Regions from separate parts of the Roseixanthobacter glucoisosaccharinicivorans genome, predicted to be linked through region 1. Evidence: predicted binding sites of a transcription regulator. Region 1 holds the regulator's gene; each other region holds the start of a gene.
What was found. The regulator LexA, encoded in region 1, represses DNA repair genes until DNA is damaged. The targets are predictions, from matches to a motif close to TGTTCNNNNTGTGTTCNG.
Positions count from the first base shown of each region.

Region 2: recA (recombinase RecA) is a predicted target of LexA. The motif match lies at 8,761-8,778, and genes of this name have one in related genera.
Region 3: parE (DNA topoisomerase IV subunit B) is a predicted target of LexA. The motif match lies at 1,927-1,944, and genes of this name have one in related genera.

Region 1 covers NZ_CM195538.1:1,898,169-1,908,451, reverse strand. Annotated here, with positions in the region: gene trpE (anthranilate synthase component I) at 1-923, shown strand, start outside; gene V5F78_RS08555 (anthranilate synthase component II) at 1,064-1,669, shown strand; gene trpD (anthranilate phosphoribosyltransferase) at 1,674-2,708, shown strand; gene trpC (indole-3-glycerol phosphate synthase TrpC) at 2,705-3,496, shown strand; gene V5F78_RS08540 (DUF2147 domain-containing protein) at 3,585-3,998, shown strand; gene moaC (cyclic pyranopterin monophosphate synthase MoaC) at 4,003-4,485, shown strand; gene V5F78_RS08530 (molybdopterin molybdotransferase MoeA) at 4,524-5,735, shown strand; gene lexA (transcriptional repressor LexA) at 5,873-6,592, shown strand; gene V5F78_RS08520 (ComEC/Rec2 family competence protein) at 6,635-8,917, opposite strand; gene gltX (glutamate--tRNA ligase) at 9,044-10,283, shown strand, end outside.
Region 2 covers NZ_CM195538.1:2,381,798-2,392,080, forward strand. Annotated here, with positions in the region: gene V5F78_RS10795 (hypothetical protein) at 1-283, opposite strand, end outside; tRNA gene V5F78_RS10800 (tRNA-Met) at 540-616, opposite strand; gene V5F78_RS10805 (RNA methyltransferase) at 717-1,601, opposite strand; gene V5F78_RS10810 (NADP-dependent isocitrate dehydrogenase) at 1,799-3,013, shown strand; gene V5F78_RS10815 (cyclic nucleotide-gated ion channel) at 3,053-4,324, opposite strand; gene alaS (alanine--tRNA ligase) at 4,675-7,332, opposite strand; gene recA (recombinase RecA) at 7,614-8,696, opposite strand; gene V5F78_RS10830 (mannonate dehydratase) at 8,953-10,020, shown strand; gene V5F78_RS10835 (FadR/GntR family transcriptional regulator) at 10,108-10,283, opposite strand, start outside.
Region 3 covers NZ_CM195538.1:1,699,063-1,709,345, forward strand. Annotated here, with positions in the region: gene parE (DNA topoisomerase IV subunit B) at 1-1,860, opposite strand, end outside; gene argC (N-acetyl-gamma-glutamyl-phosphate reductase) at 2,093-3,148, shown strand; gene gatC (Asp-tRNA(Asn)/Glu-tRNA(Gln) amidotransferase subunit GatC) at 3,375-3,662, shown strand; gene gatA (Asp-tRNA(Asn)/Glu-tRNA(Gln) amidotransferase subunit GatA) at 3,659-5,143, shown strand; gene V5F78_RS07625 (chorismate mutase) at 5,131-5,469, shown strand; gene folD (bifunctional methylenetetrahydrofolate dehydrogenase/methenyltetrahydrofolate cyclohydrolase FolD) at 5,611-6,483, shown strand; gene V5F78_RS07635 (4a-hydroxytetrahydrobiopterin dehydratase) at 6,638-7,018, shown strand; gene V5F78_RS07640 (formylmethanofuran dehydrogenase) at 7,236-8,351, shown strand; gene V5F78_RS07645 (formylmethanofuran dehydrogenase subunit A) at 8,348-9,997, shown strand; gene fhcD (formylmethanofuran--tetrahydromethanopterin N-formyltransferase) at 9,994-10,283, shown strand, end outside.

The DNA.
Region 1 (10,283 bases):
TCGACAGCGTGGTGGCAGGGCTCGACCGGCCCATGGCCCACCCGGCGCCGGAGCCGTTTCACACCCATGTGGAGCCCGTTTCCAACACCACCGAGGCGGAATTCTGCGCCATGGTGGAGAAGGCGAAGGATTACATCCGCGCCGGCGACATCTTCCAGGTGGTGCTCTCCCAGCGGTTCGAAAGCCCGTTCGCCCTGCCCCCGTTCGCGCTCTACCGAGCGTTGCGGCGGGTCAATCCTGCACCGTTCCTGGTGTATCTGAACTTCGAGGGCTTTTCCGTCGTCTGCTCCAGCCCGGAAATCCTGGTGCGGCTGCGCGACGGCAAGGTCACCATCCGCCCCATCGCCGGCACCCGCAAGCGGGGTGCGACCCATGTCGAGGACGAGGCACTCGCCCAGGAATTGCTCGCCGATCCCAAGGAGCGGGCCGAGCATCTGATGCTACTGGACCTCGGCCGCAACGATGCGGGCCGGGTCTCGCAGATCGGCACGGTGGAGGTCACCGACAGCTTCTTCATCGAGCGCTACAGCCAGGTGATGCACATCGTCTCCAACGTCGAGGGGAAGGTGGACCCGCGCTTCGACGCGCTCGACGCGCTCGCGGCGGGCTTTCCCGCCGGCACGGTCTCCGGTGCGCCCAAGGTGCGGGCCATGGAAATCATCGACGAGCTGGAGAAGGACAAGCGCGGCATCTATGCCGGCGCCATCGGCTATTTCAGCGCCAATGGCGAGATGGACACCTGCATCGTGCTGCGCACAGCCGTGGTGAAGGACGGGCGCATGTATGTGCAGGCCGGCGCCGGGCTGGTGTATGATTCCGTGCCGCTGAGCGAGCATCAGGAGTGCATCAACAAGGCCAAGGCCCTGTTCCGCGCCGGCGAGGAAGCGGTGCGCTTCGCCGCCCATGCCAAGAGGGGCCAGTGAACATGGCGCGTCCCGTGTGCATCCACGAGCGATGGCGTGAGGCTTGACCCTTCCGTCACCCCCGCGCTTTAACTCAGGGGCAGCTCCCACATCTTCCGCGAGGAGCGCGCCTGCCCGGATCCGCCGGGCCTGGAGCCACGATGACCGCCGTTACGCTGATCGATAATTACGACAGCTTCACCTACAACCTCGTCCATTATCTCGGCGAGCTGGGCGCAAACGTCACCGTTCACCGCAACGATGCGCTGAGCGTCGAGGATGTGCTGGCCGAAAAGCCGGACGCCATCGTCATATCACCCGGCCCGTGCACGCCCACGGAAGCCGGCATCTGCTGCGATCTCATCGCGCGGGCCAGCACGCAAGTGCCGCTGTTCGGCGTGTGCCTCGGCCATCAGGCGATCGGCCAGGTGTTCGGCGGTGACGTGGTACGCGCGCCGATTCCCATGCACGGGAAGATGTCGCAGATCCACCACGAAGGCCGCTCGGTGTTCCGCGGCCTGAACCATTCCTTCCTCGCCACGCGCTATCACTCCCTGATCGTCGAGCAGAACACCCTGCCCGACGCGCTGGAAGTGACCGCGCGCACCGAGGATGGGCTGATCATGGGCCTTGCCCACCGCACGCTGCCCGTGCACGGCGTGCAATTCCATCCCGAGAGCATCGCCTCGGAAAATGGTCACGCTTTGCTGCGCAATTTCCTTGAGATCGCTCGCGCCTTCAACGAAGGCCGGCAGGCGCGGAGCTGACGCCATGGAACAGTTCCGTCCCCTGCTCGGCAAGGTCGCGACCGGCGCGGCGCTGACGCGCGAGGAATCCGCCTACGTCTTCGACAAGATGATGTCGGGCGATGCCACGCCCTCGCAGATGGGCGCGCTGCTCATGGGCCTGCGCGTGCGCGGCGAGACCGTGGAGGAAATCGCCGGCGCGGTCAGCGTCATGCGCGCCAAGATGTTGCCGGTGGAAGCGCCGGACGAGGCGGTGGATGTGGTGGGTACCGGGGGCGATGCCTCCGGCTCCTACAATATCTCCACCTGCGCCGCCTTCATTGTGGCGGGCGCGGGCGTTCCGGTGGCCAAGCACGGCAACCGCGCGCTCTCCTCCAAGTCCGGCGCCGCCGACGTGCTGGCCGCGCTGGGCGTGCGGCTGGACCTTATGCCTGAGGGCATCTCGCGCTGTATCGCGGAGGCCGGCATCGGCTTCATGTTCGCGCCCTCTCATCATCCGGCCATGAAGCATGTGGGGCCGACGCGGGTGGAAATGGGCACCCGCACCATCTTCAACCTGCTCGGACCGCTCTCCAATCCGGCCGGCGTGAAGCGCCAGATGGTGGGCGTCTATGCCAAATCCTGGATCGTGCCGCTGGCCGAAGTGCTGCGCACGCTCGGATCGCAGCGGGCCTGGGTGGTCAACGGCTCCGACGGCTTGGACGAGATCACCTTGTCCGGCGTCACCCATGTCGCCTCGCTGGAAGACGACCGCATCCACACGTTCGAGATTGCGCCGGAGGATGTGGGTCTGCGCTGCGTCGCGCCCGAGGCCTTGAAGGGCGGCGATGCCGCTCACAATGCCATCGCCCTGCGCGCGGTGCTGGATGGCGAACCCGGCGCCTATCGCGACGTGGCGGTGATGAATGCTGCGGCGGCGCTGCTCATTGCCGGCCGCGCTGCCGATCTTACCGACGGGGTAGCCATGGCGCAGACCTCCCTCGACACCGGCTCGGCGCGCGCCCGGCTGGAACAGCTGGTGATGGTTTCTGAAAAAGTCGCGCCCCCGGTGAAGTCATGAGCGATATCCTCACCCGCATCGAAGCCTATAAGCGCGAGGAGATCGCCGCCGCCAAGGCCGCGCGCCCGCTTTCCGAGGTGGAAGCGGCCGCCCGCGCGGCCAGCCCGGTTCGCCCGTTCGCCGGCGCCCTGCGCGCGGCTCTGGATGCCGGACGCACCGCTTTGATCGCCGAGATCAAGAAGGCCAGCCCCTCCAAGGGCCTGATCCGCCCTGACTTTGATCCTCCCGCGCTCGCCCGCGCCTATGAGGCGGGCGGGGCCGCGTGCCTCTCCGTCCTCACCGACACGCCCTCGTTCCAGGGCGCGCCGCAATTCCTGATCCAGGCGCGCGCGGCGGTTTCCCTGCCGGTGCTGCGGAAGGATTTCATGTACGACACTTATCAGGTGGCGGAAGCGCGGGCCTGGGGCGCCGACTGCATCCTGATCATCATGGCCGGCGTCGATGACGCGTTGGCCCGCGACCTGCTGGACGCGGCGACCGCCTATGGCATGGACGCCATCGTGGAAGTCCATGACGCAGAAGAGCTGGATCGCGCGCTTGCCCTGCCCTGCACGCTGGTCGGCATCAACAACCGCAATCTGCGGACCTTCGAGACCACGCTGGACACCAGCGCGCTCCTCGCCCCACGGGTACCGAAGGACCGCATCTGCATCGGCGAAAGCGGCATCTTCACTCCGCAGGACGTGACGCGCCTCGCTGGCGTCGGCATCGGCACGATCCTCGTGGGCGAAAGCCTGATGCGGCAAAGCGATGTCGCTTCCGCGACACGCACGCTTCTTGCGGCGTGATCTTGCCGTATACGTCACCTTAGCGTCTAATGGCGGCGCAACCGTCCGCAACGAGGCGGTGCGAGGAAACGATCTCAGGAGAATGCTCATGAGGACGCTGCTTGTGGCGGCTGTGCTGTCGGTCGCCTGCGTACCCGCCTTCGCCGCCGACGTGACCGGCAGTTGGGCGACACCGACGAAGAACGGCATCGTAGAAATCACGAAATGCGGGAATTCCGTTTGCGGCCGGCTGGTCTCTTCCGACGGCATCAAGGCCGATCCGGCGCTGAAGGATCTCAACAATTCCAACGCATCGCTGCGCAGCCGCCCGCTCAAGGGACTGCAGATTCTCCAGGGCTTCTCGGGTGGGCCGACCACCTGGACCGGCGGCGAAATCTACAATGCCGAGGACGGCAAGACCTATAGCGCCACATTGACCCTGGACGGCGACAACACGCTCAAGGTACGCGGTTGCGTGATCGTGCCGCTGTGCCAGACCCAGACCTGGACGAGGAGCCGCTGACGCCATGACCGAACTGACCCATCTGGATGCCCAGGGCGCCGCGCGCATGGTCGACGTCTCGCAAAAGGCGGTCACCACGCGCGAGGCGCTGGCGGAAGGGCGGGTCGTGATGGCGGCGGCGACCCTGGAGCTGATCCTGTCGGGCAATGCGAAGAAGGGCGACGTGCTCGGCGTCGCCCGGATCGCCGGGATCATGGCTTCAAAGCGCACCCATGAGCTCATCCCCCTGTGCCATCCCTTGATGATTTCGAAGGTGGAAGTGGAGATCGAGCCTGATGCGGCCCTGCCCGGTCTCGTGGTGCGCGCGCGGGTGAAGGTGAGCGGACAGACCGGCGTCGAGATGGAGGCGCTGACGGCGGTTTCCCTCGCCTGCCTGACCATCTATGACATGGCCAAGGCCGCTGACCGCGGCATGCGCATCGAGGGGATTCGCCTGCTGGAGAAAGCCGGCGGTCGCTCCGGCGAGTGGCGCGCCGACGACGCCTAAGGCGCCCGAGCCAGAAACAGGAATTTGGAGCAGGCGACATGGCATTGATGCCGGTGGAAGAGGCCCTCGCGCTCGTGGTGGCCGGCGTCGCGCCCTTGTCCGTGCAATCCGTGCCCGTGGACGAGGCTACGGGCCGCGTGCTCGCCGCCGATCTTTGGGCGCGGCGCAGCCAACCGGCGGCCGACATGTCAGCCATGGACGGATATGCGGTGGCCGCCGCCGACATCGCGCAGGTTCCCGCGACCTTGCGCGTCATCGGCGAATCCGCCGCCGGGCGTCCGTTTGCGGGTGCACTCGCGCGGGGGGAAGCAGTGCGCATCTTCACCGGCGCGCTCCTGCCCACGGGCGCGGACACGGTGGTGATTCAGGAGAATATCGCGCGCGACGGCGATCTCATCACCACCACCGCCGCCACCGCACCGCTGCGCAACGTGCGCAAGGCGGGGTTTGATTTTCCCGCGGGCAGCCTGATCCTGCCCGCCGGACGGCGCCTGACGGACCGCGACGTGATGCTGGCGGCGGCGGCCGATCATTCCAGGCTCGACGTCGTCGCGCGGCCGAAGGTGGGGATTTTGCAAACCGGCGACGAGCTGGTTCGCCCGGGCGACGGCGGCGGCGCGCTCTCCGACGTCGTGGTGTCGAATGTCTACGGCCTGGCGGCGCTCGCCCGTGCTTATGGTGCCGAAGCGGTGGATCTCGGCCTCGTAGGCGATTCCCTCGATGCCACCCGCGCCGCGATCCGCGCTGCAAGCGAATCGGGACTAGACGTGCTGATCACCTCCGGCGGGGCCTCGGTGGGTGAGCACGACCTGATCGCCCCGGCTTTGCGGGCCGAAGGCGTGGCGCTGACCGTTCACAGGATCGCCCTGCGGCCAGGAAAACCGCTGATGTTCGGCGCGCGCGGCGGCATGCGCGTGCTCGGCCTGCCGGGCAACCCGGTGTCGGCCTATGTCGGTGCCGTGCTGTTTCTCGTTCCGCTGCTGAATGCGCTTCAGCGCGCCGCCCAGGGCCAACCACTGCGCGCGGCGCGCCTCGGCTGCCCGGTGAAGGCCAATGATTCCCGGGTCGATTACATGCGCGCGACCCTGTCGTTCGCCGCAGACGGGGCCTTGGTCGCAACACCGCTGCCGATCCAGGACAGCTCCATGCTGACCACCCTTGCCATGGCCGATTGCCTGTTGATCCGGCCGGCTTTCGCACCCGCCGGCGCGACCGGCGATCCTTGCTCGGTGCTTCAACTGCCCTCCTGAAATACCGTTAACGCGATGTTCACCCTTGCGGAACACAAAAGGAACAGCTAATGCTTGTTCATGATTTGTTTCGGTTTTGATGATGTCCTTTGGGTCATCGCTGCCGAACCGGAAGCGGGATGGGGACGGGTGAGACCATGCTGACGCGCAAGCAATATGATCTGTTGCGTTTCATCCATGAACGCCTGAAGGAAACCGGCGTCCCGCCCTCCTTCGACGAGATGAAGGAAGCCCTCGACCTTCGCTCCAAGTCCGGCATTCATCGGTTGATCACGGCCCTGGAAGAGCGCGGCTTCATTCGCCGCCTTCCCAATCGCGCCCGGGCGTTGGAAGTGGTCCGCCTGCCGGACAGCGCCGCCCCTGGCCTTGCTGCGAGCCGTGCGGCGTCCGCCGGCGGGCGTGGCTTCTCGCCGAGCGTCATCGAAGGCAGCCTCGGCCGGGTACGCCCGCCGGTGGAGGACGAGGAGAGTTCGCCCACCGTGACCGTGCCGGTCATGGGCCGCATCGCCGCCGGCTCTCCCATTTCTGCGATCCAAACCCGCAGCCACACCTTGAACGTGCCGCCGGAAATGCTGGGCACGGGCGAGCACTTCGCTCTGGAAGTGCGCGGCGACAGCATGATCGAAGCCGGCATCCTGGATGGCGACACCGTGCTGATCCGCAAATGCGACAGCGCCGAGACAGGCGACATCATCGTCGCCCTCGTGGACGACGAGGAAGCCACCTTGAAGCGCCTGCGCAAGAAGGGCGCTTCCATCGCGCTGGAGGCCGCCAACCCGGCCTATGAGACCCGGATCTTTGGTCCGGACCGGATCCGGGTTCAGGGACGGCTCGTCGGCCTGATGCGCCGCTATTGAGCTGTCCGGGTTCCGGCTGATCTGTGTCCGTACCGGCGGGACTTAACGGGCGGCGTCAGCCTCGATCTGTTCGACGGCCCCCGCTTCCCTTTCCCCCTCGGCGACCGGAGGTAAGGGCGGCATCCAAGGGCGCTGCTGGCTGGTGGAGCGGGCCGGAACGATCCGCCATCGTTCGGGCGGCACGGTCCCTTCAGGTGCACGAAACAAGGCAAGCGTGCCGGTATTCACCATGTTGGCGGGCGTGATCACCTGGGCCGGGCACCTCTTGGGGGCAGGGTACGGTGTGACGATGAGCGCCGCGTTCAGGCAGTCCGCCTCCAGCCCCTCCGGCCGGCGCGAGACGGCGAGGACCCCGCCCGAGGTGGAGGCCGTGCACCCCAGCTTGTCGCAGCGAAAGGCGTCGGCCAATCCCTCGGACCGGGAGGTGCGGCCATCACTTTCCCGGCTGAGCCATTGGTCCGCCACCATCCGGTTGGACGTCGCCCCGAGGATGGAGAGCCGTCCGTCCGCCGCGCGCACCGCGACTGTCCGCCCGTTCGGCGCGATCAATATGTCCGGACGCTGCGGCGCTCCGCCGAGCGCGAGTGCTGCCAGCGCCGGAACCACCGCGATCGCCGCGAGCCGTCCGCGCAGGAGGCACAGGCACAACAAGGCAAGGCTCGCGGCAAGGACCGAGGGCGCATTGAACCAGTCGGTCCGCAGGCCGGCGCCCGGCAGCGCCGCGACCTTGTTCGATACGCCCACCATGATGTCGATGCCGAGCCCCATGATGGGCCACGCCAGCGAATCCAGGCCGAACGGCAGCAGCAGCACGCCGAGTAGGCCGAACGGCATCACCAGGAAGCTCACGGCCGGCATGGCGGCGAGATTCGAGAGCAGGCCATAGGCGCCGATTCGCTGGAAATGCAGGGCGCCGTACGGCGCCGTCGCAAGGCCCGCGACCAGGGAGGTCAGCGCGAGGCCGCCCACGAACACGCCAAGCTTCAGCGCGGCGCGCGCGACCCATCCCTCTGCGGTCCATCCCGGCCGCAACGGACGCAACCGCTCGAACGCCGCCACCAGCGCGAGCGTCGCGGCAAACGACATCTGCATCCCGGGATCGAGCACCGAGACCGGCGCCGCCGCGAGCACCAGCACCGCCGCAACCGCGACGCTTCGAAGGGTCAGCGCGGCGCGTCCGACGATCACGCCCAATAGCACCAGGCCCAGCATCAGGAACGAGCGCTGCGCGGCCACGTCATTGCCCGACAGGACGAGATAGAGCGCGCTTCCCAGCAATGCGCAGAGCGCCGCGAGAGACTTGACCGGCGCGCCGAGCGCCAGAGGTGGGAACAGCGCTAACAACCCGCGCACCAGGGCGAACAGCGTGCCCGCCACCAGCGCCATGTGCAGCCCGGAAATCGAGAGCACATGGGTCAGGCCGGAGAGGCGCATGCTCTCTTCCACGGCCGGCGCGATGGAGGAGCGGTCGCCGGTCACGAGCGCCACGGCGATATCGGCGGCAGCGCCGCTCAGCACCAGGCGGATGCGGGCGGCGAGCGCGACCCGCACCGTGTGGACCAAAGCGGCGATGCGCACCGAGAGCGGTGGCGCCTGCGCCAGGGGGGCCGCTTTCGGCGCGCCGAGGGCGAAGCCCACCGCGTCGATGCCGGCGAACCACGGTGCCCGGCCGAAATCATGCTCTCCCGCCATGGCCGGCCCGAGTGGCGGCAGTAGCCGCGCGGAAACGCTGATCCCGGCGCCGACGGTGGGCGCCGAGCCACGCGGCAACGACAGGCGCACCCGTTCCGGCTTGAAAGCCAGTCCCCGTGCTTGGGCGGTCTCGACCCGCAGCAGGATTCGGTCGGCGGTGGCGCGTTTCTCCAGATGCTCCACGAATCCCGTCAGCCGCACCGTCCCCGCTGGTGGGATAAGGATCGGCCGCGTGATGCGGGCGGTCTGGAGGCAGGCCAGGGTAAAGCCGCAGGCGAGCGCCGTCACGCCCGCCAGCACTGCGAAGGAATAGACGCGCGCCCGCGCCGCGAGCGTCGCGGCCAGCAGCGCCGCCGTCAGCAGAAGGCACGCGACCAGCGAGGGCTCCTGGTCGGCGCCGAAATAGAGCAGGATGCCGACGGCAAACAGCACCGGCAGCCACAGCACCAGCCGCCCCGCCTCCGCCTCGGCGCGGATGTCAGCGGCAAGGGCGGCGAACAGGCGCGCCCGCAGATCGCCGAGGATACTGAGCGGGCGCGGCGCGGCCTGTCCCGTGCCCCAGACAGCGGCGCGCGCGCCGCGCATCCGTGCGCACGACGGGCCGTCCTCGCCGGTGTTTGATGTCCCTGCCATGCCCCCGCGTTCCCCAACGCGCGCGCCTATGCTACACGGGCGCCGCCCGCGCGCCACATGCCGGCGATGCACCAAGCATCCCGGCGACGCGCCCGCCCCGCTCCAGACCCCTTTTCGGCGGACTTCATGTCAGAGATCGTTACGCGCTTTGCTCCTTCTCCCACGGGCTTCCTGCACATCGGCGGCGCCCGCACCGCCTTGTTCAACTGGCTCTATGCCAGGGCGAAGGGCGGCAAGATGCTGCTGCGCATCGAGGACACGGACCGCCAGCGCTCGACCAAGGAAGCCATCGACGCGATCCTCGATGGCCTGAAATGGCTCGGCATCGAATGGGATGGCGACACGGTCTATCAGTTTGCCCGTGTCGCGCGGCACCAGGAAGCGGTGGCGCAGATGGTGGCGCTGGGCAATGCCTATCCCTGCTATGCCAGCGCGGAAGAGCTGGAGGAGATGCGCGAGACCGCCCGCAAGGAAGGCCGCCCCCCACGCTATGACGGCCGCTGGCGTGATCGCGATCCAGCCGAGGCGCCGAAGGACCGCAAGCCGGTGATCCGCCTGCGCGCGCCGCAGGAGGGCGAGACCGTGATCCACGACCTCGTGCAGGGCACCGTCACCTTCCCCAACAAGGATCTGGACGACCTCGTCCTGCTGCGCTCCGACGGCACGCCCACCTATATGCTGGCGGTGGTGGTGGACGACCATGACATGGGCGTCACGCACATCATCCGCGGCGACGACCATCTCACCAATGCCGCCCGTCAGACCCAGATCTATCGCGCGCTTGGCTGGCCGGTGCCGGAAATGGCCCACATCCCGCTGATCCACGGGCCGGACGGCGCCAAGCTCTCCAAGCGTCATGGGGCGCTCGGGGTCGATGCCTACCGCGCCATGGGGTATCTGCCGGCGGCTCTGCGCAATTATCTGGTGCGCCTCGGCTGGAGCCACGGCGACCAGGAGATGTTCTCCACCGAGGAAATGATCGCTTTGTTCGATCTCGACCATGTGGGCCGCTCGGCCGCGCGGTTCGATTTCCAGAAACTGGAAAACATCAACGGGCATTACATCCGCGCGAGCACGGACGATGACTTGTTCGATGCGGTCATGGCCCTCATCCCCCATCTGCCGGATGGCGCGGAGCGGCTTGCCAAGATGACGCCGGAGCACAAGGCGCAACTGCGCGCCGCCATGCCCGGCCTGAAGGAGCGGGCGAAGACGCTGGTGGAATTGCTGGACAATGCCGGCTTCATCTTCGCCGAACGCCCCCTGCCGCTGGAAGAGAAGGCGAGCGCGTTGCTTACCGGGGAGGCCCGCGCCCATCTCGGCGCCCTCCTGCCGGCGCTCGCCGCGGTCGAATGGACCGTGCCGG
Region 2 (10,283 bases), 480 kb from region 1:
CAGCGGCCTCCGGACGCATCTGATGGAGCCCGAGCTGTTCAAGGAATTCTGTGACGAGTTCACCCGCGAGGTGAACCGGCTGAGGATTGAGCGTAGCGCAGACATCATCGGTCAGCGCAAAGAGTTGGAACGCGTCCAGCGGGACTTGGATCGAGCGATTCAAGCCATTCTGGATGGTGTGCCCGGCGTTCAGCTCAAGGACAAGATTGGGGGTCTTGAAGCCCGTAAGGCAGAACTGACCGAACTGCTGGCGAACGCTGAAGAGCCGCCGCCCCTCCTGCATCCGAACATGGCGGAAATCTACCGCCAGCGAATCGCGGTGCTCTATGAGAGCCTGCAGAACGAGGATGGGAAGGCCGAGGCAGCAGAAGTCTTCCGGACGCTGATCGATCAGGTAACGCTCGTGCCCGACGAGGCCGAGCTGGCGATCGTGCTGCGTGGCGACCTAGCCGCGATCCTGCGGTTTGCCGCGAACAAGAAAAACCCCGCCGTCCTTTCGGAGGCGGGGGTTTTGGGTTCCTTGCTTTCGCAAGAATCGTTGGTTGCGGGGACAGGATTTGAACCTGTGACCTTCAGGTTATGAGCCTGACGAGCTACCGGGCTGCTCCACCCCGCGTCAGAGCTGACGATTTGCCGGCGAACCGGCGTCAGTGAGGTGTATGTAACAACGCCGACCGGGGAAGGAAACCCCTCGCTTCAAAAAAAGCGGCAGGATTTCATTTGCCTGTGGACGGTTTGCGCTCACGGCTCCCCGTCGGTGGGCGAAGATCCATGGCCAGGCCGCGCGCCCGCTTCTCAACCGCTTTCGCATTGCGCTCGCTCTTGCGCGTCTCGCGGCCGATCCGGCCCTCCACCAACGAGGTGATCATGCCATGCAGGGTGGCGAGGTCCTGTTTGGAAAGGGCGATGCGGTGAAAGATGTTGCGGATGTTCCGCGTGGTCGAAGGCTGCTTGTCGGCGGAGCGAAAGAAGGCCGCCGCCTCCAGCTCGCCTTCCAGATGGTCGAAGAAGGCCATGAGATCCTTCTTCTCGGCGACGGGGGATTTTTCGGCCGTGGCAAAGGGCAGCGCGCCGCCGGTGGCCTGCTTGAACCATTCGTACGCAACCACCGACACCGCCGTCGCGAGGTTGAGCGAGGCGAAGGCCGGGTTCACCGGCAAGGTGAGGATGACATCGCAGAGCGAGACCTCCTCCGTATAGAGGCCGGTGCGCTCACGGCCGAACACCAGCGCAACGTCCTCGTCTTGCGCCAGCCGCGCCGCCGCGACGCGCGCAGCCTCGTCGGCGCCGATCACCTGCTTTGCCATGCCCCGCTCGCGCGCGGTCGCGGCGATGGCATAATTCACATCCGCGAGCGCCGCCCGCAAATCGGGAAAAAGCGTCGCCTCCTCCAGGATGCGATCGGCACCGGCGGCGAAGATTCGGGCCCGGTCGTCCGGCCAGCCATTGCGCGGATTGACAAGGCGCAGGCGGGAAAGGCCGAAATTGCCCATCGCCCGCGCCGCCGAGCCGATATTGTCGCCGAGCTGCGGTTCCACCAAAATCACCACCGGACCGCCGACGATCCAGGGCTTCGTGCTGTCAGTTCCTGCGCCGGGCATCAATTTTTTCCTTTATCGGCTCTCTAGCCCGTGGGCACGGCCAAAGTCGAGGTGTCATGCGCTTCTTCTTCTGGCGCGTGAATGCTATAGCGGCCTCGCCCAGGCGGGATGCCGGCGGCGCCAGCGGGGCGCGGGCCGATACGGTATCTCCCATAGACCCTCTTTACGCTCTCAGAGCGCCCCGAAAGGTCGTCCACATGGCGAAGATCAAGGTGGCAAATCCTGTCGTCGAACTCGACGGCGATGAGATGACGCGGATCATCTGGCAGTACATCAAAGACAAGCTGATCCATCCCTATCTCGATATCGACCTGGAATATTACGATCTCTCGGTCGAAAATCGCGATGCCACCAACGACCAGGTGACGATCGACGCTGCCGAAGCGATCAAGAAGCATGGCGTTGGCGTGAAGTGCGCCACCATCACGCCCGATGAAGCGCGCGTGAAGGAATTCAACCTGAAGGAAATGTGGAAGTCGCCTAACGGCACCATCCGCAACATCCTCGGCGGCGTCATCTTCCGCGAGCCCATCATCTGCAAGAACGTACCCCGCCTCGTGCCGGGCTGGACGCAGCCGATTATCGTCGGCCGCCATGCCTTCGGCGACCAATACCGCGCCACCGATTTCAAGGTCCCCGGCAAGGGCACGCTGACCATCTCCTTCGTGGGCGAAGACGGCACGAAGATCGAGAAGGAAGTCTATAAGTTCCCCGGCGCCGGCGTCGCCCTCTCCATGTACAATCTGGACGAATCGATCCGCGATTTCGCCCGCGCCTCGCTGAATTACGGCCTGAACCGCAATTATCCCGTCTATCTCTCCACCAAGAACACGATCCTGAAGGCCTATGACGGCCGCTTCAAGGATATCTTCCAGGAGATTTACGACGCCGAGTTCAAGGAGGAGTTCGAGAAGCGCAAGCTTACCTATGAGCACCGCCTGATCGACGACATGGTCGCCTCGGCGCTCAAGTGGTCCGGCGGCTACGTGTGGGCCTGTAAGAATTACGACGGCGACGTGCAGTCGGACATCGTGGCCCAGGGCTTCGGCTCGCTCGGCCTCATGACCTCCGTGCTCATGACTCCCGATGGCATGACCGTGGAAGCGGAAGCCGCTCACGGCACCGTGACCCGCCATTATCGCGAGCATCAGAAGGGCAAGGAAACCTCCACCAATTCCATCGCCTCCATCTTCGCCTGGACGCGGGGCCTTGCCCATCGCGCCAAGCTGGACGGCAATGACGAACTGGCCAAGTTCGCCGACACGCTGGAAAAGGTGTGCGTGGACACGGTGGAAGCGGGCGACATGACCAAGGACCTGGCCTTGCTGGTCGGCGCGGACCAGAAGTGGCTCTCCACCACCGGCTTCCTCGACAAGGTTTCCGACAATCTGACCAAGGCCATGGCGGCCTGAGAACGTACTGGACGGGGCGCCCTGCGGCGCCCCGTCCCTTCAGTCTTCCGAGGACGGCTGACGGTCCGCCTCGCCGAGTTCCTCCGGTGAAATATCCCCCCTCGGCCGCAGCGCATGGGGCGCTTCCTCGCGGTGCTCGAGGTCGGCGATCCGGTCCGCGATTTCCGGTCTGCGGGCCAGAAGGTCGGTAAAATCCCTCCCGTCCAGGATCAGCAATTGCGTGCGGGAGAGTGCTCGCACCGTGGCGCTGCGCAGCCGGCCGGTGCGCAAGGCCATCTCCCCGAAGAAATGCCCTTCGCCCAGGCGCAACGGCCCCGATTCCAACTCGATCTGCACCTCGCCCGAGAGAATGAAGAACATCGAGCGCGCCACATCCCCGCGCCGCATGAGCACTTCGCCGGGCTCGGCGGTGTGGGAAGAAAGAAGGCGCAGAATCTCCCCGATCCCCGCCGCATCCAATTCCGCGAACAATGGCACGCGGGCCACCATGCCCCAGCTCACCACGAATTCGCGGCGACGGATCACATCTGCGAACGCCGATGTGATGATGCCCACCGGCAGGGCCAGCATGACGAGCCCCGTGATCATGGTGACGCCGGCCACCATGCGCCCCGCGAGCGTGACCGGCACCACATCGCCGTAGCCGACCGTCGTCACTGTGACCACCGCCCACCAGGCCGCGAGCGGGATCGAGCCGAACTTGTCCGGCTGCGCCTCATGCTCCACCACATACATGACCGAGGCGGCGAGCAGCACCACGGCGGCGATGATGCCGAGGCAGGCGAGCAGCGCATGTCGCTCGATCCGGATCGCCTCCAGAAGCGAGGCGATGCCCGGCGAATAGCGCGCCAGCTTCATGAAGCGCACCAGGCGGAACAGGGCGAAGATGCGCAGGTCGGCGTTCAGCAGCAGCACGAGGCCGAACGGCATGACGGCCAACAGATCTATGATGGCTGCCGGCGTCGCGGCATAATTGAGGCGCGCGCGGCCGGAAGGCATCCCGCGAAACCGCGGATGTTCCGGCGCGGCCCACAGCCGCAGGCCATATTCGACCGCGAAGATCACGAACGACACCAGCTCGAACACGTGCAGGCCCGCCTGATAGGGCGTGCCGATGCTCGGCACGGTTTCGACGATGGCGGCAAATGTGTTCGCGAGGATGAGCACGATCAGAAGGGCGTGCACGATCTGCGCCGTGGTATCGTGAACGGAGTCCCGCTCCAGGATGGCGAACATGCGCTTGCGCATGGCGTGCCGTGGCAGGCGCCAGAGGGAAAGCGAAGAAGGCGGCTTCTGCCCTGCGGCCGGCATCTGTGGCCGGTTCTCCCTTAAAGCGTGGCGTCGCGTCCGGGGACGGAGAGGCCCGAGAGCGCGAGCCACCATCGTCGCACGATGTCCGCCGTGCCCCCAAAGCGAAAGTCCCACGGCCCAGGGTCGAATCGCCACAGGGATACCGCAGCGCGCAGTGCCTGAACCGACGATACACAAGTCCCAGGCCAAGCGCCCGTCAAAGCGGCCCCCCTCGCCCCCTTGGCACGCAGCGACCCCGTCACCGGGCCAGGCCCCGATCCAGGCGTGCGCCGGCGCAGACACCCTTCGTCGCCTGCGGGCAGCGCTCGTGCTTGGCCCCCCGCCAAACCTGAGCCGCCTTCGACAAGGACTCAGCCGGCGAGCACGCTTTCGATCGCCGCGAGGGCTGCATCGGCCTTGCTGCCGTCCGGGCCACCGCCCTGGGCCATGTCGGGCCGGCCGCCGCCCCCCTTGCCACCTAGCGCCTCAACGCCTGCGCGCACCAGGATCTGCGCATCGAACCGGCCGGTAAGATCGGCGGTCACGCCCACCACCAGACCGCCCTTGCCGTCGGCCGCCGTGTTCGCGACGGCGACCACACCCGATCCGATCTTGGCCTTGCCCTCATCCACGATGGACTTCAGATCCTTTGGATCGGCGCCGCTCATGGCGATGCGCAGATAGCGGGTGCCGTTCACTTCAACGATCTGCGGCCCGGTATCTGCCGCTCCGCCACCCGCCATGGCAAGGCGCTTGCGCAGGTCGGAGAGTTCGCGCTCAAGCTTGCGCCGCTCCTCGACGAGCGCGGTGACGCGCGTCTCGAGCTCACCCGCCGGAGCCTTGAGCGCCGCAGCCGCCGATTGCAATGCCGCATTGGCCGCATTGAGATGATGGCGGGCGGTCGTCGCTGTCAGAGCTTCGAGACGCCGAACTCCGGACGCCACCGCGCCTTCCGAAACGATCGTGACGATGCCGATGTCGCCGGTCCGCGACACATGGGTTCCGCCGCACAGTTCCACCGAATAAGGCGCGCCATTGCCGGGGTCGGTGCCCATGGAGACGACGCGAACTTCGTCGCCATATTTCTCGCCGAACAGCGCCCGAGCTCCGGATTCAATGGCCTCGTCCACCGCCATGAGGCGCGTGTCCACGGGCTCGTTCCGCAGCACATAGGCGTTGGCGATGTCCTCCACCCGCGTTAGCTCGGCCTGCGAAAGTGGCTTGGGGTGGCTGAAATCGAAGCGCAGTCGGTCCGGCGCCACGAGCGACCCCTTCTGGGCCACATGGTCGCCAAGCACGCGCCGCAACGCTTCGTGCAGCAGGTGAGTGGCGGAATGATTGGCCCGCACGGCCGAGCGGCGTGCGTGGTCCACCGTCAGCGCGACCGCAGCCCCCACCCGGAGCGCCCCGTCCGTCACCTTGACGTCGTGCACAAACAGGTCGCCCAACTTCTTCTGGGTGTTGAGGATTTCGGCAACGAGCCCGCTCTCGCCCGCGAGCTTCCCGCTATCTCCCACCTGCCCGCCGGACTCGCCATAGAAGGGTGTCTGGTTCACCACCAGCAGCCCCTGCTCGCCCGCCTTGAGTTCATTGACCTCGACACCATCGCGAACCAGGGCGCGCACCACGCCCTCGGCACTTTCCGTGTCGTAGCCGAGGAATTCCGTCGCCCCCTCGCGCTCACGCAAGGCAAACCAGACTGCGTCCGTCGCCGCCTCGCCAGAGCCCTGCCAAGCCGCGCGGGCATCCGCCTTCTGGCGCTCCATCGCGGTCTTGAAGGCGTCGGTGTCCACATGAATGCCGCGGCCGCGCAACGCGTCCTCGGTCAAATCAAGCGGGAACCCGTAAGTATCGTAAAGCTTGAACGCCACGTCGCCCGGAAAACGCGCACCGCTGATGAGGCCGGCGCTTTCTTCCTCCAGAATCAACAGCCCGCGTTCGAGCGTGCGGCGGAACCGACGCTCCTCCAGAAGCAACGTCTCCGTTGCGAGCGCTTCGGCCCGAACAATCTCGGGATAAGCGCGGCCCATTTCGCGCACCAGAATCGGCACGAGGCGATACAAGAGCGGATCGCGTGCGCCCAAAAGCTGGGCGTGGCGCATGGCGCGCCGCATGATGCGCCGCAGCACGTAGCCGCGGCCTTCGTTGGACGGCAGCACGCCATCGGCGGTGAGGAAGACGGAGGCGCGCAGATGATCGGCGATGACTCGATGACTTGCCTTCTGCGGACCGTCCGGGGAGACGCCCGTCAAGTCCGCCACCTCGGCGATGATCGCCCGCATCAGGTCGGTTTCGTAATTGTCGTGCGTGCCCTGCAGGAGGGCGGAAATGCGCTCGAGCCCCATGCCGGTGTCGATCGAGGGGCGCGGCAGCGCCAGGCGTTCCCCGCCCGGAAGCTGCTCATATTGCATGAACACGAGATTCCAGATCTCGATGAAACGGTCGCCGTCGGCGTCCGCCGAGCCCGGAGGCCCGCCGGGAATATGCGCGCCGTGATCAAAGAAAATTTCCGAACACGGACCGCAGGGCCCGGTGTCCCCCATGGCCCAAAAATTGTCGGAGGTGGAGATGCGGATGATGCGATCGTCCGATAGGCCGGCGATCTTCTTCCACAAGGCGTGCGCCTCGTCGTCCTCGGAATAGACCGTGACCAGGAGCCGGTCCTTCGGCAATTCGAATTCGCGGGTGACCAGGTTCCAGGCAAGCTCGATCGCGCGGTCCTTGAAATAATCGCCGAACGAGAAATTGCCGAGCATTTCAAAGAAGGTATGGTGCCGGGCCGTATAGCCGACATTGTCCAGATCATTATGCTTGCCGCCGGCGCGGACACATTTCTGGGAAGTCACAGCCCGCGAATAGGGGCGCTTCTCCATGCCTGTGAAAACATTCTTGAACTGCACCATGCCCGCATTGGTGAACATGAGCGTCGGGTCGTTGCGCGGCACCAGAGGCGAGGAGGGCACCGCCTCGTGGCCCTGCTTCACGAAATAATCGACGAAGGTCGACCGGATCTCATTCACGCCGCTCATGTGCCGGCCACCATACCCTTGACTGGATTTATCCCGACGCGCGGACGGGCGCGGCGTCGGTTCTCGCACGGCCAGGACAAACGCCAAAGCCCTCATGCGCAAGCGAAGATCGTTTAACGATGCCGTTTCCGCTTGTCCAGAAAAGCGTTTCCAGCGCCTCCCCGCCAGGGTGCTGTGACCCCGCCCGCGCGCGTCACCGCGGGCCGGGCAAAATCGTGCCCACGGCTTCAAAAGGCGGAGCCGAGCCCCGCCTTCCTATTCCCGAAACTCCAGGCGGATCCTCAATCCTCGGCAGCCTCGGCGGCGTCCTCCTCGTCGGGACCAGCGAGGATCTGCTCGGCGATCAGACCTGCGTTCTGACGCACGGCCGCTTCGATTCGCCCTGCGACTTCCGCATTCTGCTTCAGGAAGGCCTTGGCGTTCTCGCGTCCCTGGCCGAGCCGCTGGCTGTCGTAGGAAAACCAGGAGCCCGACTTTTCCACCACCCCGGCGCGCACGCCGAGATCGAGCAGTTCGCCGGTCTTGGAGACGCCTTCGCCATAGATGATGTCGAACTCCACCTGCTTGAACGGAGGCGCCAGCTTGTTCTTCACCACCTTGACGCGGGTCTGGTTGCCGATCACCTCGTCACGCTCCTTGATCATCCCGATGCGGCGGATGTCGAGGCGTACAGAGGCGTAGAACTTCAAGGCGTTGCCGCCGGTCGTGGTCTCGGGCGAGCCATACATCACGCCGATCTTCATGCGGATCTGATTGATGAAGATCACCATGGTATTGGACTTGGAAATGGACGCGGTCAGCTTGCGCAGGGCTTGGCTCATCAGGCGGGCCTGCATGCCCGGCTGGCTGTCGCCCATCTCGCCGTCCAGTTCGGCCCGCGGGGTGAGGGCGGCGACCGAATCGACCACCAGCACATCCACCGCGCCGGAGCGCACCAGCGTGTCGCAGATCTCAAGCGCCTGTTCGCCCGCATCCGGTTGAGAAATAAGGAGATCGTCCAGATTTACGCCGAGCTTGCGGGCATAGATGGGATCGAGCGCATGCTCGGCGTCGATGAAGGCGCAGACGCCGCCCTTTTTCTGAGCTTCTGCAACGGTATGCAGGGCCAGCGTGGTCTTGCCGGACGATTCGGGGCCGAAGATCTCGACCACCCGGCCGCGCGGCAGCCCGCCGATGCCCAGCGCGATGTCCAGCCCCAATGACCCGGAAGGAATGCTTTCAATTTCAATGGCTTTGCCGCTCTTGCCGAGCCGCATGATCGAGCCCTTGCCGAAATGCCGCTCGATCTGTGAGAGCGCGGCGTCGAGCGCTTTCGTCTTATCCATGGAGGAACCTTCGACGAGTCTGAGTGTGGACTGAGTCATCGCTGTGTGCTCCGCCGGGTGCAAGGATTATTCGCTACCCGGAATTTGTACCTGTTTTGTTCGATGTTCGCAATATGTTCTCATTGATCTCTTCGCACATCGTTTAATTTCGGTGAAACGTTTTCTGTCGGAAAAGCACGCGCGACATTTCGGGCTCGTCAAGGGCGTTGAAGTGGATTTGTCCGTTGGATTACACAACTGGTCCAGCCACCGTACCAGTATCATAATGCCGAGCCGCGCCCCGCAGGAGGTCGCAATGAAGATGACGTTCCGCTGGTATGGAAAGGATGATCCCGTCCCGCTCGCGAACATCGCCCAGATCCCGGGCCTGCATGGCATCGCCTCCGCGGTGCAGGGGGTTCCGGCGGGCCATCCGTGGCCGCTTGAGGAGATTTTCGCGCTCAAGCGCGAGGTGGAGGCGCACGGCCTTGCGCTCGAGGTCATCGAGAGCGTGCCGGTGCACGAGGACATCAAGCTCGGCAAGCCGAGCCGCGACCGGCTGATCGGGGTGTTCTGCGAGACCCTTTCCCGGCTCGGCAAGGCCGGGGTCAAGGTGGTCTGCTATAATTTCATACCTCTGTTCGAGTGGACGCGCACGGCGCTCGACTTCAAGCTGCCGGACGGCTCCACCACCCTTGCGTTCGATGCCCGCACGGCCGGCCGCGTCGACCCGAGCGAAGGCACCTTTTTGCCCGGCTGGGACCTGCGCTACGGACCGGAGGAACTGCGCTTCCTCCTCGGGGAATATTCCGACGTCGACGAGGACGCCTTGCGGGAGCATCTGATCTATTTTCTCCAGCGCGTGATCCCCGCCGCCCGCGCCGCCGGCATCGCCCTGGCGATCCACCCGGATGATCTGCCGCGGTCCATTTTCGGCCTGCCGCGGATCGCCAAGAACCGGGCCGATCTTGCCCGCATCCTCGATGCGGTGGACGAACCCGCCAACGGTCTCACCCTGTGCTCGGGGGCGCTCGGCGCGGACCTGGCCAACGACGTGCCCGCCATGGTGCGCGAGTTCGGCGGACGCGGCCGGGTCCATTTCGCCCACATGCGCAACGTGCAGGCACAGCCGGATGGCAGCTTTGTCGAATGCGCGCATCTCTCCCGCGCCGGCTCGCTGGACATGGCCGAAATCGTACTCGCCTATGTCGAGATCGGCTTTACGGGCTATTTCCGGCCCGATCACGGCCGCATGATCTGGGGTGAGGCTGGGCGGCCCGGCTACGGCCTGCATGATCGCGCGCTCGGCGCGGCCTATCTAAACGGGCTCTGGGAAGGGGCCAGCAGTGCCTTGGCGCGGGCCCGCGCTCCCCTGCCCAGCTAGCGGCTTTTCCGGCGAGCCGCTTGCCCAGCGACTTGCCGGCCAGCGCTCGTGGGCTCTTCTATTGGGCCCTTCTATTGGGCGCTTCTATTACGTGCGTTCGCGCGCGGGCTGGGGTGCCATCGTGGCCGCCTTTTCGAACAGATGCGCATGGACATTCTGAAGATGCCGGCGCATGCGGGCCGCGGCCGCCGCCGCATCGCCCGCCAGGATCGCCTCGGCGATCCGCCGATGATCCTCATTCAGGAGCAGCGGCAATTCGTCTT
Region 3 (10,283 bases), 200 kb from region 1:
GAGCTGCGCCGGCATCATCTCGCCGAGACCCTTGAAGCGGCCGATATCGACTTTGCCGCGGCCGGAGAATTCCTTCTTCAGCAACAGGTCCTTGTGGGCGTCGTCGCGGGCATACAGCGTTTTTGCGCCCTGGGTGATGCGGTAGAGCGGCGGCACGGCCAGGAACAGGTGGCCCTCCTCGATCAGCTTTGGGATCTGCCGATAGAAGAAGGTGACGAGAAGCGAGGCGATGTGCGCCCCGTCCACGTCCGCGTCGGTCATGATGACCACCTTCTCATAGCGCAGGTCCGCCTCGCGATATTGGGCGAGCGTTCCGCAGCCGAGCGCCTGGAGCAGATCGGACAATTGCTGGTTCTGGGCAAGCTTGTCGCGCCCGGCGCTGGCAACGTTCAAGATCTTGCCGCGCAGGGGCAGCACCGCCTGGGTCTTGCGATCGCGCGCCTGTTTGGCCGAGCCGCCGGCCGAATCGCCCTCGACGATGAAGATTTCGGACCCGGCCGCCTCGGTATTGGAGCAGTCCGCGAGCTTGCCCGGCAGGCGCAGCTTGCGCACCGCGGTCTTGCGGGAGACTTCCTTCTCCTGCTTGCGGCGCAGGCGCTCCTCGGCGCGCTCCACCACATGGTCCAGAAGCCGGTTCGCCTGCACCGGATTGGCGGCAAGCCAATGGTCCAGAGGATCGCGCAACGCCTGCTCGACGATGCGCGAGGCTTCCGCCGTGGCGAGGCGATCCTTGGTCTGGCCCTGGAATTCCGGCTCGCGCACGAACACGGAGAGCATGGCCGCGCAGCCGGTGGTGACGTCGTCACCGATCAGGATGGCCGCGCGCTTCGCCTGGCCGATGCGCTCGGCATAATCGCGCAGGCCCTTCAGCAGAACCAGGCGCAGCCCGTTCTCATGGGTGCCGCCGTCGTGGGTCGGGATGGTGTTGCAATAAGAGGAAATGCCGCCGTCGCCGTCGGCGACCCAGGCCACCGCCCATTCCACCGAGCCGTGGCCGCCTTGCTTCTGGATCCGGCCGGCGAAGATTTCGTTATGGACCAGCGTCTGGCCTTCCAGATCGCCGGCGAGATAATCCTTGAGGCCGCCCGGGAAGCGGAAGGTCATCTTCTCCGGCACGCCGGTGGTGCCCACCAAAAGGGACGGATCGCACGACCAGCGGATTTCCACGCCGCCGAACAGATAGGCCTTGGACCGCGCCATGCGGAACACGCGGGCGGGCTCGAAATGCGCACCTTCGCCGAAAATTTGGGGATCGGGATGGAAGCGCACCTTGGTGCCGCGCCGATTGGTGATGCGGCCGACCTCGGACAAGGGGCCGAGCGGCGCACCCTTGGAAAAGGACTGGCGATAGAGCGTCTGGTTGCGCGCCACCTCGATTTCGAGATGGTCAGACAATGCGTTCACCACCGAGACGCCGACACCGTGTAGGCCGCCTGAGGTCTCATAGACCTTGCTGTCGAACTTTCCGCCCGCGTGCAGGGTGGTCATAATGACTTCGACGGTGGACTTGCCGGGGAATTTGGGATGCGCCTCCACCGGGATGCCGCGCCCGTTGTCGGTGACGGTCAGCGTGCTGTCGGCGGCGAGATGCACCTCGATGAAGGTGGCATGGCCGGCCACCGCCTCGTCCATGGAATTGTCGATCACCTCGGCGAAGAGGTGATGCAGGGCTTTGACGTCCGTGCCGCCGATATACATGCCGGGGCGGCGGCGCACCGGCTCCAACCCTTCCAGCACCTCGATATGGGCGGCGGTATAATCGCTCGCCATCTCGGGCACGGCGGGGGGCGCCTTGGCGCGGGGGCTCGGGGCCTTGCGGGCAGGGGCGGGCGCGGCAAACAGATCGTCGTTATCGGACATGAGGCTCTTTAAGTCGCTTTAGGGGCGAATCGCCGCCGGCCATCATGCCAGGGCGAGGGAACGAAAGGGAACATACCGGAAACGCGCGCAGCGCGGGACTGGTCACTTATCCCTGTCTTTCGCCTGATATGGGATCGGTGTACAGACCCCCGACCGAACACGCCCGCGCAGCGTTCGCGCGCAGACATGTTCGGCCTAACGTCGCACGGCCCCCAGCGGGCGGGAGAAGGACATGTCGGATACAGCAAAGGCACGGATCGCGGTTCTTGGCGCCTCGGGTTACACCGGGTCCGAACTCGTGCGCCTTCTGCTGCGACATCCCCGTGTCGAGCTTGTGGCCCTGACCGCCGACCGCAAAGCCGGCCAGTCCATGGCCGACGTGTTCCCCCAGTTCGCGCCCTATGCGCTGCCCAAGCTCGTCACCATCGACGAGGTGGATTTCAACGCGGTGGACCTCGTGTTCTGCGCGCTGCCGCATGCGACCACCCAGGAGGTCATCAAAAAGGTGTTCGAGCAGGCGCCCAAGGTGAAAGTGGTGGACCTGTCCGCCGACTTCCGCCTGCGCGATCCCGGTGCCTATGAAAAATGGTACGGCCACCCCCACGGCGCCCTCGACCTGCAGAAGGAAGCGGTGTTCGGCCTTGTCGAGATCTATCGCGACGAGATCAAGAAGGGCCGGCTGATCGCCAATCCCGGCTGCCACACCACCACCTCCATCCTGCCGGCGGTGCCGCTGCTGGAGGCCGGCGCCATCGAGCCGGAAACCATCGTTATCGACAGCAAGACCGGCATGTCCGGTGCCGGGCGCTCTGCCAAGGAGGCGATGCTGTTCTCCGAGGTGTCGGAGGGCATCCACGCCTATAGCGTCGGCTCGCATCGGCACATGGGCGAGCTGGACCAGGAATTCACCAAGGCCGCCGGCCGCCCGGTCGCGCCCATGTTCGTGCCGCACCTCGCGCCCATGAACCGGGGCATCTATGCGACGCTTTATGTGCGCACCACCGGCGCGAAGGCTGAGGATCTCCACAAGATCCTGGCGGATTTCTACAAGGGCGAGCCGTTCGTCCATGTGCTGCCGTTCGGCCAGGTTCCGCAGTCGCGCCATGTGCGCGGGTCCAACATGGTGATGATGGGCGTTGTCGCCGACCGCGCGAGCGGCCGGGCGATCGTGATCTCCACCCTGGACAATCTGGTGAAGGGTGCTTCCGGCCAGGCGGTGCAGAACATGAACCTGGTCCTCGGCTATCCCGAGACGCTCGGCCTGGAGCAGATCGCGCTCATGCCGTGAGCGATGCGCCATGATCCATCGCGGGCCGCGGCACCATGCGGCCCGCGCTTTCCTGGCCGCCGCCATTGCCTCCCAATTCGCCGACTTGCTATAGCGGCGGGGAAGGGCGCGGACGGTATGCGGAAAATTGCAGCGCTCGCGTTCGGAACATGCTTCAACCGCCTGCGGTTGAGCCATCTGTTGGCGCCGCCCTGTCATCGGGCGCGGTGCGTGCTGGGAGCTGTCCATGTCCGTCGATCAGGCGACCGTCCGAAGGGTTGCGCATCTGGCGCGCATCTCTGTGCGCGAGGAGGAACTCGCGCCCCTTCAGGAGGAGTTGAACGCCATCCTCGCTTTCGTCGAGCAATTGTCGGCGCTTGATGTGTCCGGCGTCGAGCCCATGAGCGGGGTGATTCCGCTCAGCCTGCCCCTGCGCGAGGATGTGGTGAACGACGGCCATTATCCGGAAAAAATCCTCGCCAACGCGCCCGATGCCGAGGGCGGCTTCTTTACCGTGCCGAAGGTGGTGGAATGACCGCGCTCAATCAGCTGACCCTCACCCAGGCGCGTGAAAAGCTGGCGCTGCGCGAGTTCACGGCGGTTGAACTGACCCAGTCCTATCTCGACGCCATGGAAGCGGCCCGCGGCCTCAATGCGTATCTTGAGGAAACCAGCGAGAAGGCGCTCGCCATGGCCGCGGCCAGCGACACCCGCATCGCCAATGGCGAGGCCGGCCCGCTCGAAGGCATGCCGATCGGCGTCAAGGACATGTTCTGCACCGAGGGTGTCGCCACCACCGCCGGATCGAAGATCCTCGAGACTTTCGTCCCGCCCTACGAATCCACCGTCACCGCGCAGCTGTGGCGCGATGGGGCGGTGATGCTGGGCAAGCTCAACAACGATGAATTCGCCATGGGCTCGTCCAACGAGACCTCGGCCTTCGGTCCCGTGGTTTCGCCCTGGCGGCGCGAAGGGGAAACGACCCCGCTCGTGCCCGGCGGCTCCTCCGGCGGTTCGGCGGCGGCGGTGGCCGCGTTCCTCTGCGCCGGCGCCACCGGTACGGATACCGGCGGCTCGATCCGCCAGCCTGCCGCATTCACCGGCACCGTGGGCATCAAGCCGACCTATGGGCGCTGCTCGCGATGGGGCATCGTTGCCTATGCCTCCTCCCTTGACCAGGCCGGCCCGTTCGCGCGTTCCGTGAACGACGCGGCCCTTCTGCTGCGCGCCATGGCGGGACACGACTCGAAGGATTCCACCAGCGTGGATCTGCGCGTGCCCAATTATGAGGATGCCGTGGGCGCCTCAGTGAAGGGCAAGCGCATCGGCATTCCGCGCGAATATCGCGTGGAGGGCATGTCGCCGGAGATTGTCGAATTGTGGGAGCAGGGCGCGGCCATGCTGCGCGATGCGGGCGCCGAGGTGGTGGACATCTCGCTGCCCCATACGCAATACGCCCTGCCGACCTATTACATCGTCGCGCCCGCAGAGGCGTCCTCGAATCTCGCGCGTTATGACGGCGTGCGCTACGGCCTGCGGGTTCCGGGCCGTGATGTGGCTGAGATGTACGAGCGCACCCGCGCCGCCGGCTTCGGCCCCGAGGTGCGTCGCCGCATCATGATCGGCACCTACGTGCTCTCCGCCGGCTATTATGACGCCTATTATCTGCGGGCCCAGAAGGTGCGCAGCCTCATCAAGCGCGACTTCGACGACGTGTTCGCGCAGGGCGTCGACGCCGTGTTGACGCCGACCACGCCTTCGCCCGCCTTCGGCATCGGCGAGAAGAGCAAGGCCGATCCGGTCGAGATGTATCTCAACGACGTGTTTACCGTGACCGTGAACCTCGCCGGCCTGCCGGGCATTTCGGTGCCGGCTGGCTTCTCGGCGGATGGCCTGCCGCTGGGCCTGCAGATGATCGGCCGCCCGTTCGAGGAGGAGACGTTGTTCTCCCTCGCCCAGGTGATCGAGGATGCCGCCGGTCGATTCCCGGTGGAAGACCTGTGGTGGGCCAAGTGAGCCCCGGCGCGCGGCCGCAGCGGGAGGGTATTCCCACAGCCCTTGCGGACGCGCGCGATGCCATTGATGCCATTGACGACCAGATTGTGGATCTGCTGGTGCAGCGCCTCGCGGTGGTCAAGAACGTGGTGAGGGTGAAGGAGCGGGAAGGAATTCCCGCTTTGCTTCCAGACCGTGTGGAAGAGGTGGTGGAACGCGTGGGCCTGCGCGCCGCCGCCGCCGGCCTGCCTCCGGATCTCACAGAGCGCCTGTGGCGCGATCTCATCGAATGGACCATCGCCTACGAAGACAGGCACCTCGGCGAAGCTTCGGACTCTCGCGCTTAAATTTTCTCTTTACGAAACTTTTTATCCCTTTAAGAGATGAATGGCGACGCCGAGCGCGGCTGGACCGATTTCTCTTGAACGTCGCGCGACATCTGCCGACAAGGCGCCCAGCGTGTCAGTTTGTGTTCGCGGGGGACGATTGTGATCGAAACCAAGCTTATCGACGGAAAGGCCTTCGCGGCCGACCTGCGGGCCCGGATCGCGGTCGAGGTCGCGGACCTCGCCGCGCGCGCAGGCGTGAAGCCTGGCCTTGCGGTGGTGTTGGTGGGTGAGGACCCTGCAAGCCAGGTCTATGTGCGCAACAAGGCCGCCCAGACCGCCGAAGCCGGCATGGCCTCGTTTGAATTCAAGCTGCCGGTCGAAACCGCAGAGGCGGATTTGCTGGCGCTGGTGGCCAAGCTGAATGCCGATCCGGCGGTTCACGGCATTCTCGTGCAATTGCCGCTGCCGGCCCATATCGACACCAACAAGGTGCTCTCGACCATAGATCCTGCCAAGGACGTGGACGGTTTTCACGTGGTCAATGCCGGCCGTCTCGCCGTGGGCCTCGACGCGCTGGTGCCGTGCACGCCGCTTGGATGCGTGATGCTTCTTAAGCATCATCTGGGCAATCTCTCGGGAATGAAGGCGGTGGTCGTCGGCCGCTCCAACATCGTTGGCAAGCCGGCCGCGCAATTGCTGCTGCGCGAGGATTGCACGGTCACCATCGCCCATTCGCGCACCCGTGACCTGCCCGGCGAATGCCGGACCGCCGACATCCTGGTGGCCGCCGTTGGCCGGCCAGAAATGGTGCGTGGCGACTGGATCAAGCCCGGCGCCACCGTGATCGACGTCGGCATCAACCGCGTGCGTAAGGGCGATGGCAAGACCCGCCTCGTGGGCGATGTCGCCTTTCAGGAGGCGCAGGGCATTGCCGGGCTGATCACGCCGGTTCCCGGCGGCGTCGGCCCGATGACCATCGCCTGTCTGCTCCAGAACACGCTGACGGCGGCCAAGCGGCAGCACGGACTTTAAAAGTGAACCCGGGCGGGTTTGCGCCTGTCCCGGATGATGTTAGCTCTATTCCCAAGAACGGACGCATGGCCCGGACCTCCGGAGCACTGCAACGACAAGCGGAAAACCGCCGCAGCGTCTTGATCGGGACCCCCCGCTGAAGGAGGCGCGCGACATGCCTGTCGATCGCAAGAAGACGCTTTCCGAAGACGAAATCAGCGCTCGCCTAGCGTCCGAACTGCCTCACTGGCGGCTGGAGGACGGGTGGATCCGCCGGACCTACCGCACCAACAGCTGGAAGGGCACGCTGATGGTGATCAACACCGTTGGCCATCTCGCGGAAGCCGCCTGGCACCATCCAGACATCACCGCCTCCTACGCCTGGGTGGAGGTGCGCCTCATGTCCCACGACGCCAAGGGCATCACCGAACGCGACTTCGCCCTCGCCCGGAAGATCGAGGAGGTGGTGCAATGGCAGCCCGGCGCCGAGGAGGGTGGGCCCCTGGAAGGCACGCCGGCGAGCGATCTGCGTTTCGCCTATCTCAAATATGATTGATCCCCCGATGCCTCCCGTTGCGACGCCTGCCGCCGCGACGTCCCGCATCGTCTCGGATCTCGTATGTGGATTCTGCGGCCTGGGATGCGACGACCTGGAAGTGACCGTCCAGGGCCGGGCGGTGCACCCGCGCGTCGCTTGCCCGCAAGCGGCCGCGCTGCTTCAGCGGACGGACGGCCCGCCGCCCCTTCCGCGCGTCGCGGGACGGGAAACCTCTTTGGAAGAGGCTGCCACGGCCGCCGCCGCTCTGCTCGAGACGCGCCGCTCCACGGTGTTCAGCGGGCTCGGCGCCGATGTGGATGGGCTGCGGGGTGTGTTCGATCTCGCCATGCGGTTCGGCGCCAGCTTCGATCATGCCGCGTCCAGCGGACTGTTCCGCAATCTGGATACGCTCCAGCGGCGCGGCTGGATCGCCACCACGCTCGCGGAGGTCCGCAATCGCTGCGACCTGCTGGTGCTGGTGGGCGCGGACCCGACGCCCGATTTCGCCCGCTTTTTTGAGCGCGCGTTGCCGCCCGCGTTCGGTGAGGCGGCTGATGGCGATGAAGTGCCCTTGTTCACGAACCGCGCGCATCCCCGCCGCGTGGTATTCCTCGGCGATCTCGCGGGGCCAGCCGCCCGTGCGGCCCTTGCCGGCCACGACGTCTCGCACCTCCCCGTGCCTGCGGCTCTGCTTGCGGACGCGATGGCCGGCCTCAATGCGTTCGTTGACGGGCGCTCCGTCAAAACGCTTGGCGGCGCCTTCGACGGCGCGCTCGGCGCGGCGCTGGCGGAGCTTGCGGGCGCGCTCAAGGCGGCGTGCTATAGCGTCCTGACCTGGAACGCCGGTGCGCTCGATCCTGGCGAAGGCGAGCGCATCGTCGGCCATGCCGCCGCCATCGTCGCCAAGCTGAACGAGACCACGCGCGCGGCGGTCTTCCCCTTGGGCGGGCGCGACAATCTCATCGGCGCGCACCAGATGGCGCTCTGGCGGTTCGGCTATCCGCTGCGCACGCGGGTGGCCCAGGGCGAAGCCAGCCACGCGCCGAATCTTTATGCCACCAGCCGGGCGGTGCGGGATGCCGACCTGCTGGTGCATGTGAGCGCCTTTCGCCCCGATCCGCCGCCGGTTTTTTCATCGGGCCCGGTGATCGCTTTGGCGCATCCCCACACCGAATTTGCCCGCGAGCCGGACGTCTTCATCCCCGTGGGCACGCCGGGAATTGACCATGCGGGCCAAGTGTTCCGAATGGACAGCGTGGTGTGCCTGCCGCTCGTGAAACTGCGCGAAGCGGGGCTGGCGAGCGTTGCCGAGGCGGCCGCCGCGATCCTCCAATCGGGGAGAAGGCCGTGAGGGTTCGGATTACGAACGGGCGGATCTTCGACCCTGCCTCCGGCGCGGTGGACCTGCTCGGCAACGTCCTGATCGAGGATGGCCGCATCGTCGCCGACGATCCCGCCCTGCGCGCCGACGAGACACACGATGCCGCCGGTTGCGTGGTGATGGCGGGCGGCATCGACCTGCACAGCCATATCGCCGGCGGCAAGGTGAACCTCGCCCGCCTGCTCATGGGGGAGGATCGGCGCGCCAATCCCGAGCCGTTCGGCGCCTTCTGCGGCTGCGGTGGCGGAAACGCGGCGCCGACAACCCATGTCACCGGCTGCCGCTATGCCCAGATGGGCTATACCGCCGTGTTCGAGCCGGCCATGGTGGGCGCCAACGCCCGTCACGCCCATCTAGAGATGGCGGACATTCCGAACATCGACACCGGCGGGTTCCTGGTGCTGGGCAATGACGATTTCCTGCTGCGCCTGATCGCGCAGGGCGAGGGTCAGACCGCCATCAATGATTATGTCGCCTGGATGCTTGCGGCGACCCAGACCTGTGCCATCAAGATCGTCAATCCCGGCGGCATTTCCGCCTTCAAGTTCAATGCCCGCAGCCTCGATCTGGACGAGGCCGGCCCGCATTACACGCTCACCCCGCGCCGGGTGCTCCAGACCTTGCAGCGCGCGGTGACGGAACTCGGCATTCCCCATCCGATCCACCTCCACGGCTGCAATCTCGGCGTGCCCGGCAATGTGGCGACGACGCTCTCCACCATCGGCGCGACCGAGGGTTTTCCCCTGCATCTCACGCATGTGCAGTTCCACGCCTATGGCAAAGAAGGGGACCGGCGCTTTTCCTCCGGTGCGGCGGAAATCGCGGCGGCGGTCAATGCCAATCCCCATATCAGCGTGGACGTGGGCCAGATCATGTTCGGCCAGACGGTGACGGCTTCCGCCGACCTGATGGCGCAATATCGCAACCATTCCCTAGCCAGCCCGAAGAAATGGGTGGGGATGGACATCGAGTGCGACGCAGCCTGCGGCGTGGTGCCGTTCGCCTATCGCGACAAATCCTTCGTCAACGCGCTGCAATGGGCCATCGGCCTGGAACTGTTCCTGCTGATCGAGGACCCGTGGCGGGTGTTTCTCACCACCGACCATCCCAACGGCGGGCCGTTCACCTCCTACCCCCACCTCATCCGATTGCTGATGGATCGCGATTTCCGCGCCGAGCAACTGGCGCGGCTGCACAAGGCGGCGCGGGCGCATACCAATCTTGCCGAGCTGAAGCGCGAATATACGCTGGAGGAGATCGCCATCGTGACCCGCGCCGCGCCGGCGCGCACGTTGGGCCTGAAGGATCGCGGCCATCTCGCGCCCGGCGCCATTGGCGACGTGGTGCTCTACGCGGATATGGCGGATCGCGAGGCCATGTTCAGCGCACCGCGACTGGTGCTGAAAGATGGCCGGACCATCGTGCGCGACGGCGAGATCGTGGATCTGGTGCAAGGACGCACCTATGCGGTGAAGCCGCCGTTCGATCCGCTCATGGACAAGCGCATGGACCGCTGGTTCGACGAGGCCATCGGCCTCAAGGCCAAGCATTTCCGCATTTCGGACGATGAGATCCGGGGCGGGCAGGGGCCGAGCATCGTGGAGTGCGCGCCGTGAACCTGAACGGGGTCGAGATCCGCGACAGCTTCGCCGAAGCGTTTCCCATGGCCGGTACTCGCCTTGTCATCACCGCCGACACGCCCCGCTGGGCGCGTACCGCCGCCGTGTCGATGACGGGCTTCGCCACCTCGGTGATCGGCTGCGGGTGTGAGGCCGGGATCGAGGGAGAAATCGCGCCGGAGGATTCGCCCGACGGGCGGCCAGGCATTTCCGTGCTCATCTTCGCCATGTCGTTGAACGATTTGAAGAAGATCGTGCCGGCGCGGGTCGGCCAATGCGTGCT